DNA from 4 places in the Rahnella sp. NRRL B-41462 genome. Region 1 is predicted to be linked to each of the others. Evidence: predicted binding sites of a transcription regulator. Region 1 holds the regulator's gene; each other region holds the start of a gene.
The links. The regulator PhoB, encoded in region 1, activates phosphate uptake and scavenging genes when phosphate is short. The targets are predictions, from matches to a motif close to CTGTCATAAAACTGNCNNAT.

Region 1 (3,578 bases):
TCGGCGGTGAAATCAATTTTCCATTCGCCTTCCAGCGAGTTCAGGTTTTTTAAACGCAGGCTGAGAATTTTCATTGTGCGCTGTCCTCCGCGTTCTGACCGTTGGTAACCTGTTCAACCACCTGCGCAAACAACGTGCGCATCCGTGCCTGACGCGGCTCGTCAGGGTCCGGTTCCAGCGCCAGCCGTCGTTCAAACACGTCGCTGACGCTCAGTTCGCTGAGGGTTTCTTTTTCCTGCTGCTCAATACTGTTGATTCGCTGTTCTTTGCTGCGGCGTAACAGCACGACTTCTACCGGGAGATCTTCCGTCAGCGCCTGAATGCGTCGCTGGATGTCGCTGAGATAATCCTGGGTGGAGACTTCAATATCGAGCCACACCGGTTTGGCCGGATCACCGCCTTCGAACTGTGCCAGTTGGTGTTCAATCTCCACCAGCGAGCCTTTGATTACCTGCATCGGCTGGAAAACCGGGATTTCCAGTGTGTCGATGGCGTTGAGCGTCGCACCATCAAAATCAAGTAAGTACACACTTTTAGCTTTGCTCAGTTCGTCAAAACTCAGGGCAATCGGCGAACCGCTGTAACGGATATGTTCGGTTTTGGCGACGCATTGTGCACGGTGAATATGACCCAGTGCCACATAATCGACCGGCGGAAAGGCCTGCGCCGGAAACGCATCGAGCGTACCTATATAGATGTCGCGCACGGAATCAGAGGTACTGACGCCGACAGTCGTCAGATGGCCGGTCGCAATAATAGGCAGCGGCATGCCCAGTTCGTCACGTCTGGCCTGCGCAGCCTGCCAGAGCGCGTCATAATGCGCGGCGATGGCTTCCTGCAATGCCAGTTGCTTGTCGCTGCCGGACTGTCCCGCCTGGCTGGCGAGCAGATCACGCGGGCGTAAAAACGGGATAGCGCACAGTATCGCGCCGGGTTTCCCGTCACGCTGACTGAGCACTAAAATCTGTTCAGAAAGGTTTTCACCGACGGTGGCAATCACCCGCGTATTCAGGCAGGAAAGGAGCTCGCGCGATTCATTGAGCGTGGCGACAGAATCGTGGTTACCAGCCAGCACCACCAGCTGGCAGCCGGTTTGCTGTAATTCCACCACGAAGCGGTTATACAATTCGCGGGCATAACTGGGTGGGGATCCCGTGTCGAAAATATCGCCCGCGACAATCACGGCGTCGACCTGATGTTGTTGCACCTGACCGGTCAGCCAGCGCAAAAATGCCTGATGTTCGGCTGCACGGCTTTTAGTGAAAAAGTACTGGCCGAGGTGCCAGTCTGAGGTGTGGATCAGGCGCATGAGACTCCCGTATGAACCCTGGATGACGACAATGGGGTAAAGTATAAACGTCGGCAGGGGAAGCTGTCCCCGATAAATCAGACCAATTTCAGCAAGATGGCCGGAAATTATCTGTCATAGTTGACTGTAATGAACCATTCTTTTCATTCATAAATCTGTCACAAAACTGACGCATAATGGCGCCCGCAATCAAATAAAAGATCGCTAACCTATTGGCAGGACCTACGATGGCTAGACGTATATTGGTGGTTGAAGACGAAGCTCCAATCCGTGAAATGGTGTGTTTTGTACTGGAACAAAATGGCTATCAGGCCGTAGAAGCTGAGGATTTTGATTCAGCGATTGGGCAGCTTGTTGAACCTTACCCTGAACTGATCCTGCTTGACTGGATGTTACCTGGCGGTTCCGGTATTCAGTTTATTAAGCATCTTAAACGTGAGGCACTGACCCGCGAAATTCCGGTGATGATGCTGACCGCACGCGGTGAAGAAGAAGATCGGGTGCGCGGCCTTGAAGTGGGTGCCGATGATTACATCACTAAACCGTTTTCTCCGAAAGAACTGGTTGCCCGCATTAAAGCCGTGATGCGTCGCATCTCGCCAATGGCGGTGGAAGAAGTGATCGACATGCAGGGTTTAAGCCTGGATCCGTCGTCTCACCGGGTAATGGCCAACGAGCAGGCGCTCGATATGGGGCCGACCGAATTTAAGTTATTACACTTCTTTATGACCCATTCCGAACGTGTATACAGCCGCGAACAGTTGCTCAATAACGTCTGGGGCACTAACGTTTATGTGGAAGATCGCACGGTTGACGTGCATATTCGTCGTTTACGTAAGGCGCTGGAAACCAGTGGACATGACAGAATGATCCAGACTGTTCGTGGTACCGGATACCGTTTTTCAACGCGTTATTGAGCCCTCACAGCGGAGAATCTGTGTGCTAGAACGTTTGTCATGGAAACGACTGGCGGGTGAATTGTTTCTCTTTTGCCTGCCAGCGTTAATTCTCGGTATCTTCGTCGGCCATTTCGGCTGGCTCCTCCTGGTGTCGCTGATGGCGGCACTGGGCTGGAATTATTACAACCAGCTTAAACTCTCTCACTGGCTGTGGCTCGACCGCAGCATTACGCCACCGAATGGGCGCTGGAGCTGGGAGCCGCTGTTTTACGGGCTGAACCAGATGCAGATACGCAACCGGCGTCGCCGTCGGGAATTAGGTCAGCTCATCAAACGTTTTCGCAGCGGTGCCGAATCGCTGCCGGATGCCGTGGTGCTGACCACTGAAGATGGCAATATTTTCTGGTGTAACGGACTGGCGCAGGATTTGCTCGGTTTCCGCTGGCCGGAAGATAACGGGCAACATATCTTCAACCTGCTGCGTTATCCGGAATTCCGGCTGTGGATCCAGACCCGCGATTTCAGCCGGGCGCTGAATTTACAACTCAATAATGAGCATTATGTCGAATTTCGCGTCATGCCTTATTCCGAAGGACAACTGCTGATGGTGGCACGCGACGTGACCCAGATGCGTCAGCTTGAAGGCGCACGGCGTAACTTCTTCGCTAACGTCAGTCATGAACTGAGAACCCCATTGACGGTATTGCAGGGGTATCTGGAAATGATGGAAGACGCCAAGCTGGAAGAGCCTTTCCGCACTAAAGCGCTGGATACCATGCAGGAACAGACGCGGCGGATGGACGGGCTGGTGAAACAGCTGCTGACGCTGTCGAAAATCGAAGCCTCAGCGAATATTGATTTGCACGAAAAAGTGGATATTCCGGTGATGCTCGGCATGCTCGAACGTGAAGTGCAAACGTTAAGCAACGGCAGGCATGAAGTGGTGTTTCGCGTAAACGACAAGCTGAAGGTCTTTGGTAATGAAGATCAACTGCGCAGCGCGGTGTCGAACCTGGTGTATAACGCGGTTAACCACACGCCAGCGGGGACACGGATTGAAGTCAGCTGGCAACAAACGCCGCATGGCGCACAGTTCCAGATCAGCGACAACGGACCGGGCATTGCGCCGCAGCACCTGCCGCGCCTGACCGAACGTTTCTACCGCGTCGATAAAGCCCGTTCACGTCAGACCGGCGGCAGCGGACTGGGACTGGCAATCGTCAAACATGCGCTCAGCCATCACCACACGAAACTTGAAGTCATGAGTGAAGTCGGCGTCGGTACCCGGTTTATGTTTATGCTGGCGCCGAAGTTGATTGTTCCTCAGGAACAGGCCAGCCAAAGCGGCGTAAAGGGATAAAAATCAAGCC
Region 2 (3,578 bases), on a different contig from region 1:
CGCTATTACTCTTCTTTGCGCGCATTGCTGGTGGTTCTGCGAGGGTGTGATCCGCTGCTGTATCAGTACGTTGATGGAGGAGGATTTTTTACGTCTCACGGTCAGCCCAGCAAGCAAATAAGGTTGGTACGCTATATTTATGCTCAGCGCTACGTTGAACATCACGATCCTGAGTTTATTCGCCGTTGTGAACGGGTTCGCGGTCAGTTTATCCTGACAACAGCATTGGTCGGTTTAATATTAATCAGTATGTTAGCCATGCTGATTTGGTATTAGAAACGGAAAGAAACGCGAGGGAGGATGCGTGAAAAAGGAAACAAAAAAGGCGACCTGCTGAGCAAGGTCGCCTTTTTATTTCATGCCGGTCAGACAATCATCAGATCAGCTTCAGTGCAATCCAGTACAGGACACCGGAAAGCACAATCGACACAGGCAGGGTTAAGACCCACGCCATCGCGATGTTTTTCACGGTTTTCGACTGCACACCGCCACCATCGACAATCATGGTTCCTGCGACCGCAGAAGACAGCACGTGCGTGGTGGATACCGGCATGCCGGTATAGCTGGCTACGCCGATGGAGACCGCCGCCGTGAGCTGTGCAGACAGACCCTGTGCGTAAGTCATGCCTTTCTTACCAATCTTCTCACCGATAGTGGTTGCGACACGTTTCCAGCCAATCATCGTACCCAGCGCCAGTGCCAGTGCCACAGCGATAATGATCCAGATAGGCGCGTATTCAACGGTTTGCAGAATGTCTGTTTTAAGCTCGCCGAGGAAGCGTTTGTCTGCAGGAGAGGTTTCCGGCAGCTTGGCCACTTTATCCGCAGTATCAGAAACACACATCAGCAGGCGACGCATATGGCTGCGTTCTTCCGGTGCCAGGTCGCTGTAAGACTGAAGATTGGTCAGCAGGGTTTGCGCGCGGCCGATAGCGTCAAGTGCGTGGCTGCTGTCGCAGTGGAACACTTTAGGCTCATCGGTCGGTGCGATATTGACGTCCGGTGCCGGCACTATTGGCGTCTGTGCAACCACGTGCGGCACGGCATCAACATGTTGCTGATAATACTGGCCGAGGTGTGTCACGGCGTCGCGGGTACGGGTAATGTCGTAACCGGTCGCGTTCATATTCACCACAAAACCGGCTGGCGCCACGCCAATCAGCACCAGCATGATCAGACCGATACCCTTCTGACCATCGTTAGCGCCGTGAGAGAAACTCACGCCGATAGCTGACAGAATCAGACCTGTACGTGTCCAGAATGGCGGTTTTTTCTTGCCGTCTTTCTTCTCACGTTCCGCCGGTGTCAGGTGGATACGGGCATGTTTCTTATTGCCACTCCAGTAACGGCGCAGCAGGAAAATCATGGTACCGGCGATAATCATCCCGACCAGCGGAGAGATAATCAGCGAAGCAAAAATACCAATCATTTTAGGGATGTTTAACGCATCGACCACGGAAGTGTGAGTCATTAATGCATTGGTCAGCCCTACGCCAATGATGGCGCCGATAAGGGTGTGGGAGCTGGACGCCGGCAGGCCGAAATACCAGGTACCGAGGTTCCAGATGATCGCGGCCAGTAACATAGAGAACACCATGGCAAGGCCATGAGCAGAACCCACATTGAGCAGCAAATCGGTTGGCAGTAAATGAACGATGGCATAGGCCACACTCAAACCACCGAGCAGGACGCCAAAGAAGTTAAATACCCCTGCCATCACGACCGCTAATTGCGAACGCATTGCCCGGGTATAGATGACGGTTGCCACTGCGTTGGCCGTATCATGAAAACCGTTAATGGCTTCATAGAACAGAACAAACAGTAACGCGAGAATCAATAACGAACCGGTATGAATATCCAATCCGGCAAATAGATGCAGCATAATTGTTACGCCAGTTAGTGGTCATGAACGCCGCGCATTATCTGCGAGAACAGGGGGACGGGAAAAGGAAAATATGACATTTTTTTGACTAAAAACAGTTCAATGTTTGGCTTTATTTCAATTAAGTATTTATCTATCAATATGTTATTCCTCCTTTGAACGCAGAAACATTTACTTACGACGTCCGGCAAGCAGTCTGTCTGGCTGGTTTAACAGCCCTCCGTCCCTTACAATCCGCGACTCAAAGCCCCGGTTAACAGGGCAAACCTTATCTAAAACGTAGTTGAATTTCCGGAAAAGAGAGGCCAAAAGTGGAACAGGTTGATGTGGTAGTCATTGGTGCAGGTGCGGCAGGCATGTTCTGCGCAGCACAGGCCGGACAGGGTGGCTGCCGTGTTCTGCTGCTGGATAACGGCAAAAAAACCGGGCGAAAAATTCTGATGTCAGGCGGCGGACGCTGCAATTTCACCAACCTTTATGCCGAACCCGCTGCCTATCTTTCCGAAAACCCGCATTTCTGTAAATCCGCGCTGGCGCGTTACACCCAGTGGGATTTCATCGATATGGTCAACCGTTACGGCATCGCCTGGCACGAGAAAACGCTCGGGCAGCTATTCTGCGACGACTCGGCGCAGCAAATCGTCACCATGCTCGATAAAGAATGCGAGCAGGGCAATGTCGATGTGCGCTTGCGCAGCGAGATTTCCGACGTGCAGAAAACCGAAAATGGCTTTGTTATCAAAGTGAATGGTTCAACTGTAAGCACTCACTCACTTGTTATTGCCAGCGGCGGGCTTTCCATGCCAGGGCTGGGCGCGACACCCTTCGGTTACCGTCTGGCGGAACAGTTTGGCCTGAAAGTACTGCCGACCCGCGCCGGTCTGGTGCCATTTACCCTGCACAAGCCGCTGCTCGATCACTTGCAGACGCTTTCCGGGGTGTCAGTCCCGGCGGTGCTTACTGCTGAAGACGGCACTGTCTTCCGTGAAAGCATTCTTTTTACCCATCGTGGCATGTCCGGCCCGGCCGTTTTACAGCTTTCCAGTTACTGGCAGCCTGGCGAGTTTGTGAGCGTTAACTTACTTCCTGATGTCGATCTGGCGGCGTTTCTGAATGCACAGCGTCAGGAACACCCAAATCAGAGTCTGAAAAACACGCTGGCGATGCAACTGCCGAAGCGTCTGGTCGAATGCCTGCAAACGCTGGGGCAGTTGCCGGACGTGACACTGAAACAGCTGAACGTGCCTCAGCAGGCCGAACTGGTTGAGCAACTGCAAAACTGGCAGGTACAGCCGAACGGCACCGAAGGTTACCGCACGGCGGAAGTCACACTCGGCGGCATCGATACCAAAGAATTATCTTCAAAAACGATGGCGGCAGCGAAAGTCCCCGGCCTGTATTTCATCGGCGAAGTGGTGGATGTGACCGGCTGGCTGGGCGGATACAATTTCCAGTGGGCATGGAGCTCGGCGTGGGCATGTGCGCAGGATCTGGTGGCTGTTCGTGGCAGTTAACACTCTTCATCCCGTACCCGCCATCAGGACGTGCTGTTTGCGCGGTGAATTAAAAATCCCCCTGAAGGAGCAAGTGATCCTTCAGGGGAAAGATTAAAAAATACCCCGTGCCGCGTTACCGTATCCCCGGTAACACATTCTCAGGACAAAAAACCTTTCAAATTTTCCAGCATGTTGGTCAT
Region 3 (3,578 bases), on a different contig from region 1:
CAACAATGTATTTTTTTTCGTGAGTCGTATCTGCTGACATAATATTCATCCTGCGAATGAGTAAGCTGTGGAACAGTTTAGCCGATCAGGCCTTACGCTGTTTGGATGGCTGAGGTGCTTTTTCTTCTGCCGGCTCATTAATCTGATTTGGCAAATGGCGGCCGATCAGCGCTTTATACGCGATGGCACCCAGAGAAGCACCGAGCAGCGGGCCAAAAATCGGCACCAGGAAATAAGGAATATCGCGCGCGCCGGTGAAGGCAACTTTGCCCCAGCCTGCGAAGTAGGCGAAGACTTTCGGACCAAAGTCACGTGCCGGGTTCAGGGCGAATCCGGTCAGTGGCCCCATGGAGGCACCGATAACCGCGATCAGGATACCGATCAGCAATGGCGCCAGCGGACCACGTGGAATGCCGTTGCCGTCATCGGTCAGTCCGAGGATCAGCGCCATCAGAATGGCCGTAATCACCGTTTCTACCAGAAACGCCTGCAATACGCTGATGTGCGGGTTTGGATAGGTAGAGAAAATACCGGCCAGATCCAGACTTTCGACGCTGCCGCGCACCATGTTGTGGCTTTGCTCAAAATCGAAGAACAGGTTGTAGTAAAGGCCGTAGACCAGTGCGGCGGCGCAGAAAGCTCCCGCGACCTGCGCAATGATGTAAGGCAGAACTTTGCGTCCTTCAAAGTTTGCAAACAAACAAAGTGCGACGGTCACCGCCGGATTCAGGTGTGCGCCGGAGATGGCGGCAGTCAGGTAGATGGCCATTGCCACACCCAGACCCCAGATAATACTGATTTCCCACTGACCAAAGGTTGCCCCGGCAAGTTTCATTGCTGCGACACAGCCCGCACCAAAGAAAATGATAAGCCCGGTACCCAGAAACTCAGCGATGCACTGACCTTTTAATGTGGAACTCATGGTTTGGCTCATAGTTTGATCCTGCTAAGGATGATGTTAATGGTTAGTTATAATTTTTCTGTTATGTCGTTTGTGAACGTAATCGGATTTTGGCGTTCATCATTAAATGAGAACGTAATGTGAATTTATCGTTAACGAGCATAAACGAGAAATAGCGAAATCAAATTTTGTGTGTCGTGTCATAAAAATGAGCGATTTCGCGTATTGCTGGAACTTGATGCAGCGCAAAAAGTCCATGATTTAACATTTTCAGCCGCCATTTGTGACAAACGAACATCAACGTGCCTTCCCGCGCAGCGGCTAAGGTTATTCGGCATTAAACGGTATTTCTGGTGTGTGACGCTGCTTTTTAAGCATTTCCTGATACCCGGCGCTGTTAAATTGCAACAGACTGCGTGGATAAAGGGGTTGCGGGTAGACAGAACAAAGCTGGCTACATACAATCACCCGTTAAGACACACGCTGGTTTTGCGCAATTCTCTGATGAATTCGTTATAAAAATCGACGGAGTGCAGGAATTTTTGAGCCGTGTCCGGACGATGCGGCAGAACATAAGATGTGCGCCTTGCGAACATAAGGGGACCGAAAAATGTCATTTGAAGTATTTGAGAAATTAGAAGCTAAAGTTCAGCAAGCGATTGATACCATTACTCTGTTGCAGATGGAAATCGAAGAACTGAAAGAGCAGAACAACACCCTGTCTCAGGAAGTTCAGCAAGCCAGCGGCAACCATGAGTCTCTGGTGCGTGAAAATGCGCAGCTGAAAGAAGAACAACACGTATGGCAGGATCGTCTGCGTGCATTGTTGGGAAAAATGGAAGAAGTTTAATTACTTCATATTCCAAATAAAAAAGGACGCCTTGGCGTCCTTTTTTGTTGTGCTCAGAAGGAAATCACTCAATATCGAGCGGGTCTTCGGACAGCACGATACCGGTATTATCGGCATAAAGATGGTCGCCGGAGAAGAAGGTGACGCCGCCGAAATTGACACGAATGTCGCTTTCGCCAATCCCTTCACTGCCTGCGCCAGCCGGGATAGCCGCCATCGCCTGGATACCCAGATCCAGCTCTTCGAGATCATCAACCTGACGGACTGCACCGTAAATCACGATGCCTTCCCATTCGTTTTGCAATGCAAGGCGTGCCAGTCCGGCATCCAGCAGTGCGCGACGAACAGAACCGCCACCATCGATCACTAATACACGGCCACGGCCATTTTCTTCCAGCAGGTCATAAAGCAAGCCATTATCTTCGAAGCATTTCACGGTGGTGATTTGCCCGCCAAATGAAGTACGGCCGCCAAAGTTGGAGAACAAGGGTTCAACGACATTCACTTCTTCATGGTAGATGTCGCAAAGTTCGGAAGTATCGTATTTCATAGGATTTCATCTGGTTGCTGCATGAGTGTTCAGTATATCCCTTTCCGGCGGATGTTGGCAAAATCATCAATTGTTAAATGTGAAAAGTGACCTGATAAACGCACATCAGGCCAACTTTACTCAATTGAGCAACAGACCCACTGCAAACAAGACGTTAGTCAGCAACGCGGTTTTTACCATATGTTCCAGCAACGGGCGGACTTCAGTGGATGTTGTCGATTTCATCACCCGCATCAGATGTTTTGCCAGCATTGGGAGCGCCAGAATAAACAGCCAGCCGGTCCAGTGAGGCAGGTGCAGGGCGGAGAAAATCACCAGACACAGCACGGCGGCGGTCAGAATGATGGCGTGATAGCGTCGTGCGTTAACCGGCCCGAGGCGAACCGCCAGGGTATTCTTGCCGTTGGCGCTGTCGGTTTCGATATCGCGCAAATTATTGATATTGAGTACCGCGGTGGACAGCAAACCTGTCGCTGTCGCCGGAAGCATTACGATCCAGTCGAAATAGCCTGCCTGTAAATAAAACGTCCCTGCGACACTGATCCAGCCGAAGAAGATCAGCACGGAAATATCGCCAAGCCCCATGTAGCCATAAGGCCGCGTACCGACGGTATAGGTAATGGCGGCGCCAATCGACAGCAAGCCGAGGATCAGAAACCCGACCACGTCACTAGGCTTATGACAGGCCACGGCAATAAGCGCAGTACCGCAGATAAGGGTCAGCGCGATGGTCAGGATAATCGCGCGCTTCATCTGCCCGGCGGTAATCAGGCCCTTTTGCATGCCGCGTAAGGGCCCGACGCGTTCCGGCGTGTCACTGCCTTTCTCGGCATCGCCATAGTCATTCGCCAGATTTGACAAAATTTGCAAACAGCCCGCAGTCAGCAGCGCCAGTAGTGCAATGAGCGGATGGAAAACGCCTTGCAGGCTGGCAATGGCAGAACCCATAACGATAGAAGCAAACGCCAGTGGCAAGGTTTTCGGGCGCAGGCTTTCGAGCCAGGCGCGGGCGGGGGTTGTCGGAGTGAAAGGCGTGATTGTGCTCATAGGTGATTTCTCAGGTGAAGAATCAGTCCGAAATCTAAAAAAATCAGGGAGGCAAACGCCTCCCTGAAGATCACTTTCGGAACGTATGAGCAAATTATAAGATAAAACGGCTCAGATCTTCATCAGCTACCAGCTGGTCAAGGTGGCTTCTAACATAATCTGCATCAATGTTTATGGAGATACCGTTGCTTTCGCTGGCATCGTAAGAGATATCTTCCATCAGACGCTCC
Region 4 (3,578 bases), on a different contig from region 1:
TGGCTATCTTACTTGCCATTTTGCCCCCGGGCAGTGCTCGGACTCCTCACGTACTTTATGTACGCTCCGGGTCCTCCGCGCTGTCTGGGAACAAACTGCCTGCGCCGACTACGCCATTCCTCTTTTGAAGGACATTATTCCTGCCAGTTCTTCATCTTACTGGTTTTCCCGATACCCGGATTGAAGGTGTTGGTCGGGTCTGCCTGCCGGTAGAATTCTTTCAAATGTGGTTTTGCCAGATACAAATGGCCGACGTTATGTTCGGCGGGATATTCCGCGCCTTTGGCGTCGAGCAGTTCTAACATCCTGTGTTTCAGCGCCTTGCTGTTTGCGCCTTTTTTGACGATGTAATCCTGATGGAAAACGTGGCACATGAAATGGCCGTAATACAGTTTTGCCACCAGTTGATTGTCGATATCTTCCGGCAATGTCTCGAACCAGTCGCGGTCATTGCGGCGCAGTGCGATATCCAGCGCCAGAATATCTTCCACTTCGTTTTCATGTACCGCGTGATACCGCACGGCGGCACCGGCGGCGGCAAAGCGATGCAGGAAGGCTTTCTTGCCTTCGTCGGCGGAACAGATAAAGAAATCACCCTGACCCTCACTAAAGAAACGTGTCAAAAAGGTTCGGGCTTCGTCAATACCGGGGCCGGACATTTTCAGCAGTAAGTGATGTTCAAACCGGTCACGATACTGCTTCATACGCGGTGGCAGATGATTCGGCAGGGCTTTGCTCAGACACTGCATCACGCGGTCGCTGAAATGTTTGGGCAGGAAAGGGACCTTACTGGCGTGTGCATCGAACTTTCCTTTGGCAGTAAACATGTCCGGCATTTTGTCGGTGCCAAGTTTGTCGATCATCAGGAAAGTGTCTTTGCCATAGACTTCGGTGATATCGAAAATATCCCGGTGCATGTATTCCCCTGCCACCGGAAGGTTAGCGAAGTCACGCAGGATCTGGCGGCGTAATTCTGTCAGCACCGCCGTGTCATTGGTGCCGATGTAGAAAACCTGCTGCTGCGTTTCTGCCGGAAACGTATCGAGCCGCACGGCGAAAACCGCCAGCTTGCCCGCACAACCTGAAGCTTCAAATAAACGTCGCTCATCCGCGTTGAAACGCGACGGCGTATCAGCATCCACTTCGCGGACACGTGAGGCATAATCGTGATCCGACGCCAGACGCTGATCATGCTGGATATCGGTTTCCAGATAATCGCCTTTTTCCAGACGTGTCAGGATTTCTTCCGGCGTTTCACCAAGATTAATGCCCAGATGGTTAATCAGCCGCAATTCGCCTTGTGCATCGATTTGTGCATAGAGCGCCATTTCGGTATACGCCGGGCCGCGTTTCACCAGCGATCCGCCAGAATTATTACAGATCCCGCCGACCACCGATGCGCCGATGCAGGACGAGCCAATCACTGAATGCGGTTCGCGGTTGTAGGGCTTGAGGATTTTTTCCAGCTTATACAGGGTGCTGCCGGGAAAACCGATCACCTGATGACCGCCGTCGAGTAACTGGATCGTGTCCAGTTTCAGGGTGCTGAAAATAACAATGTCGCGGTCATAGTCGTCGCCGCTGGGCGTCGAACCTTCGGTCAGCCCGGTATTGGCGGCCTGCATAATGACAATCTTGTCGGCGGCGATGCAGGTTTTGAGCAGTTGCCACTGTTGCAGCAGCGTTTGTGGAAATACGACCGCCAGCGCTTTGCCGCCACCGGAGCGAAACCCTTTGCGGTAGCGTTCGGTGTTGCTGTCGCCGGTTAAAACGTGGCGGCTGCCGGCAATCTCTTTCAGCGTGGCGATGAGTGACTGATTATCCATTTCATCTTCCTTTTTTGATGGGATGCCATCTAATCATAGACTTAAATGATACTTGTTAAGTTAAACGTCATTCGGGATATGGGTTAGGTAATTTCACTTAATCTGTTGCATTTTTGTCATGCGCTGTCCATTAAATCGTCATTGATGTGTCATAAAACTCGCGCTTAATGAACGCCAGATAACGAAAGCAACCGAGAGACAGCATCATGGCGCAAGCTCAACTTAAGCTGGCACAGGCTGAATATCCTCAGACCGGGCCACAGCATCTGAACAAAGTTCTGGACGTCAAAGGCCTGGTGAAATCCTATAAATCGGGTCAGCGTGTCCTGAATGACATCAATTTTGATCTCCACGCCGGTGAGTTCGTGGCGGTAATTGGCCGTTCTGGCGCGGGTAAATCCACCCTGCTGCATGTGCTCAACGGTACGATCCCGCTCACGGATGGCAGTGTGGTATGTCATTACGAAAATGGTGAACAGCAGGAGCTGGCCGGGCTTACCGGCAAAGCATTGCGTCGCTGGCGTTCAGGCTGTGGAATGATTTTTCAGGATTTCTGCCTGGTGCCTCGTCTGGATGTCCTGACAAATGTGTTACTGGGGCGTCTCAGCCACACCTCAACGTTCAAATCATTCTTTAACCAGTTCGATGACGAAGACCGCGCCCGCGCCATCTCTTTGCTTGAATGGTTGCACATGCTGCCGCATGCATTGCAGCGTGCCGAAAACCTTTCCGGCGGCCAGATGCAGCGTGTGGCGATTTGTCGCGCGCTGATGCAGAACCCGAAAATTCTGCTGGCCGATGAACCGGTGGCGTCACTGGATCCGAAAAATACCCTGCGCATCATGAATGCGCTGAAAAAAGTCAGCGAAGAGAATATCGCCGTGATGGTCAACCTGCACTCTGTCGAGTTGGTGAAAGATTATTGCACCCGCGTTATCGGCATCGCGAAAGGGCAGATTATTTTCGACGGCCATCCGGACCAGTTAACTGAAGGCATTTTGCATCAGTTATACGGTGAAGAACACGAAGCGATAAACAGTTAAACAATAACGTTATTTATTTTGCAGTGCTTATTTCTACTTTCTCTCAATCTACACAAGGTCATCATTACATGAAGAAGTTATTACGTCTGGCAGTCTTCGTAGCAGGTTCTTTTACTGCAATGCACAGCATGGCAGAAGATGCTCCTAAAGAATTAAACTTAGGTATTCTGGGTGGCCAGAATGCCACCCAGCAAATCGGCGATAATCAGTGTGTAAAAGATTTCTTCGATAAAGAATTAAATGTGGATACCAAACTGCGTAATTCATCCGATTATTCAGGTGTTATTCAGGGGTTATTAGGTAAGAAAGTGGATATGGTATTAAGCATGTCCCCGTCATCTTTTGCTTCGGTTTATATTAATAATCCGAAAGCGGTGGATCTGGTCGGCATTGTCATTGACGATACGGATAAATCCCGGGGTTATCACTCCGTGGTTGTCGTGAAAGCCGACAGCCCGTACCAGAAATTATCTGACCTGAAAGGCAAATCATTCGGTTTCGCTGACCCGGATTCTACTTCGGGTTACCTGATCCCAAACCAGACATTCAAGAAAGAATTTGGCGGCACGACGGATAACAAATACAACAACTTCTTCTCCAGCGTAACCTTCTCCGGCGGCCATGAGCAGGATATTCTTGGCGTGCTGAACGGCCAGTTCGAAGGCGCAGTCACCTGGACTTCAATGATCGGCGACCGCGAAACCGGTTA

Region 2: the regulator PhoB is predicted to act here: its motif matches at 1,954-1,973, upstream of pitA (inorganic phosphate transporter PitA).
Region 3: the regulator PhoB is predicted to act here: its motif matches at 1,099-1,118, upstream of UC14_RS17625 (MIP/aquaporin family protein).
Region 4: the regulator PhoB is predicted to act here: its motif matches at 1,973-1,992, upstream of phnC (phosphonate ABC transporter ATP-binding protein).

What each region holds. Positions count from the first base shown of each region.
Region 1 covers NZ_JYDF01000076.1:28,372-31,949, reverse strand. Annotated here, with positions in the region: partial or broken gene UC14_RS18040 (AAA family ATPase) at 1-74, opposite strand, end outside; gene sbcD (exonuclease subunit SbcD) at 71-1,309, opposite strand; gene phoB (phosphate response regulator transcription factor PhoB) at 1,537-2,226, shown strand; gene phoR (phosphate regulon sensor histidine kinase PhoR) at 2,249-3,568, shown strand.
Region 2 covers NZ_JYDF01000021.1:6,368-9,945, forward strand. Annotated here, with positions in the region: gene uspB (universal stress protein UspB) at 1-276, shown strand, start outside; gene pitA (inorganic phosphate transporter PitA) at 377-1,882, opposite strand; gene UC14_RS06335 (NAD(P)/FAD-dependent oxidoreductase) at 2,194-3,396, shown strand; gene UC14_RS06340 (hypothetical protein) at 3,537-3,578, opposite strand, start outside.
Region 3 covers NZ_JYDF01000074.1:31,938-35,515, reverse strand. Annotated here, with positions in the region: gene glpK (glycerol kinase GlpK) at 1-40, opposite strand, end outside; gene UC14_RS17625 (MIP/aquaporin family protein) at 86-934, opposite strand; gene zapB (septal ring assembly protein ZapB) at 1,512-1,751, shown strand; gene rraA (ribonuclease E activity regulator RraA) at 1,816-2,301, opposite strand; gene UC14_RS17610 (1,4-dihydroxy-2-naphthoate polyprenyltransferase) at 2,422-3,348, opposite strand; gene hslU (HslU--HslV peptidase ATPase subunit) at 3,443-3,578, opposite strand, start outside.
Region 4 covers NZ_JYDF01000104.1:372-3,949, reverse strand. Annotated here, with positions in the region: gene dld (D-lactate dehydrogenase) at 135-1,826, opposite strand; gene phnC (phosphonate ABC transporter ATP-binding protein) at 2,033-2,869, shown strand; gene phnD (phosphonate ABC transporter substrate-binding protein) at 2,938-3,578, shown strand, end outside.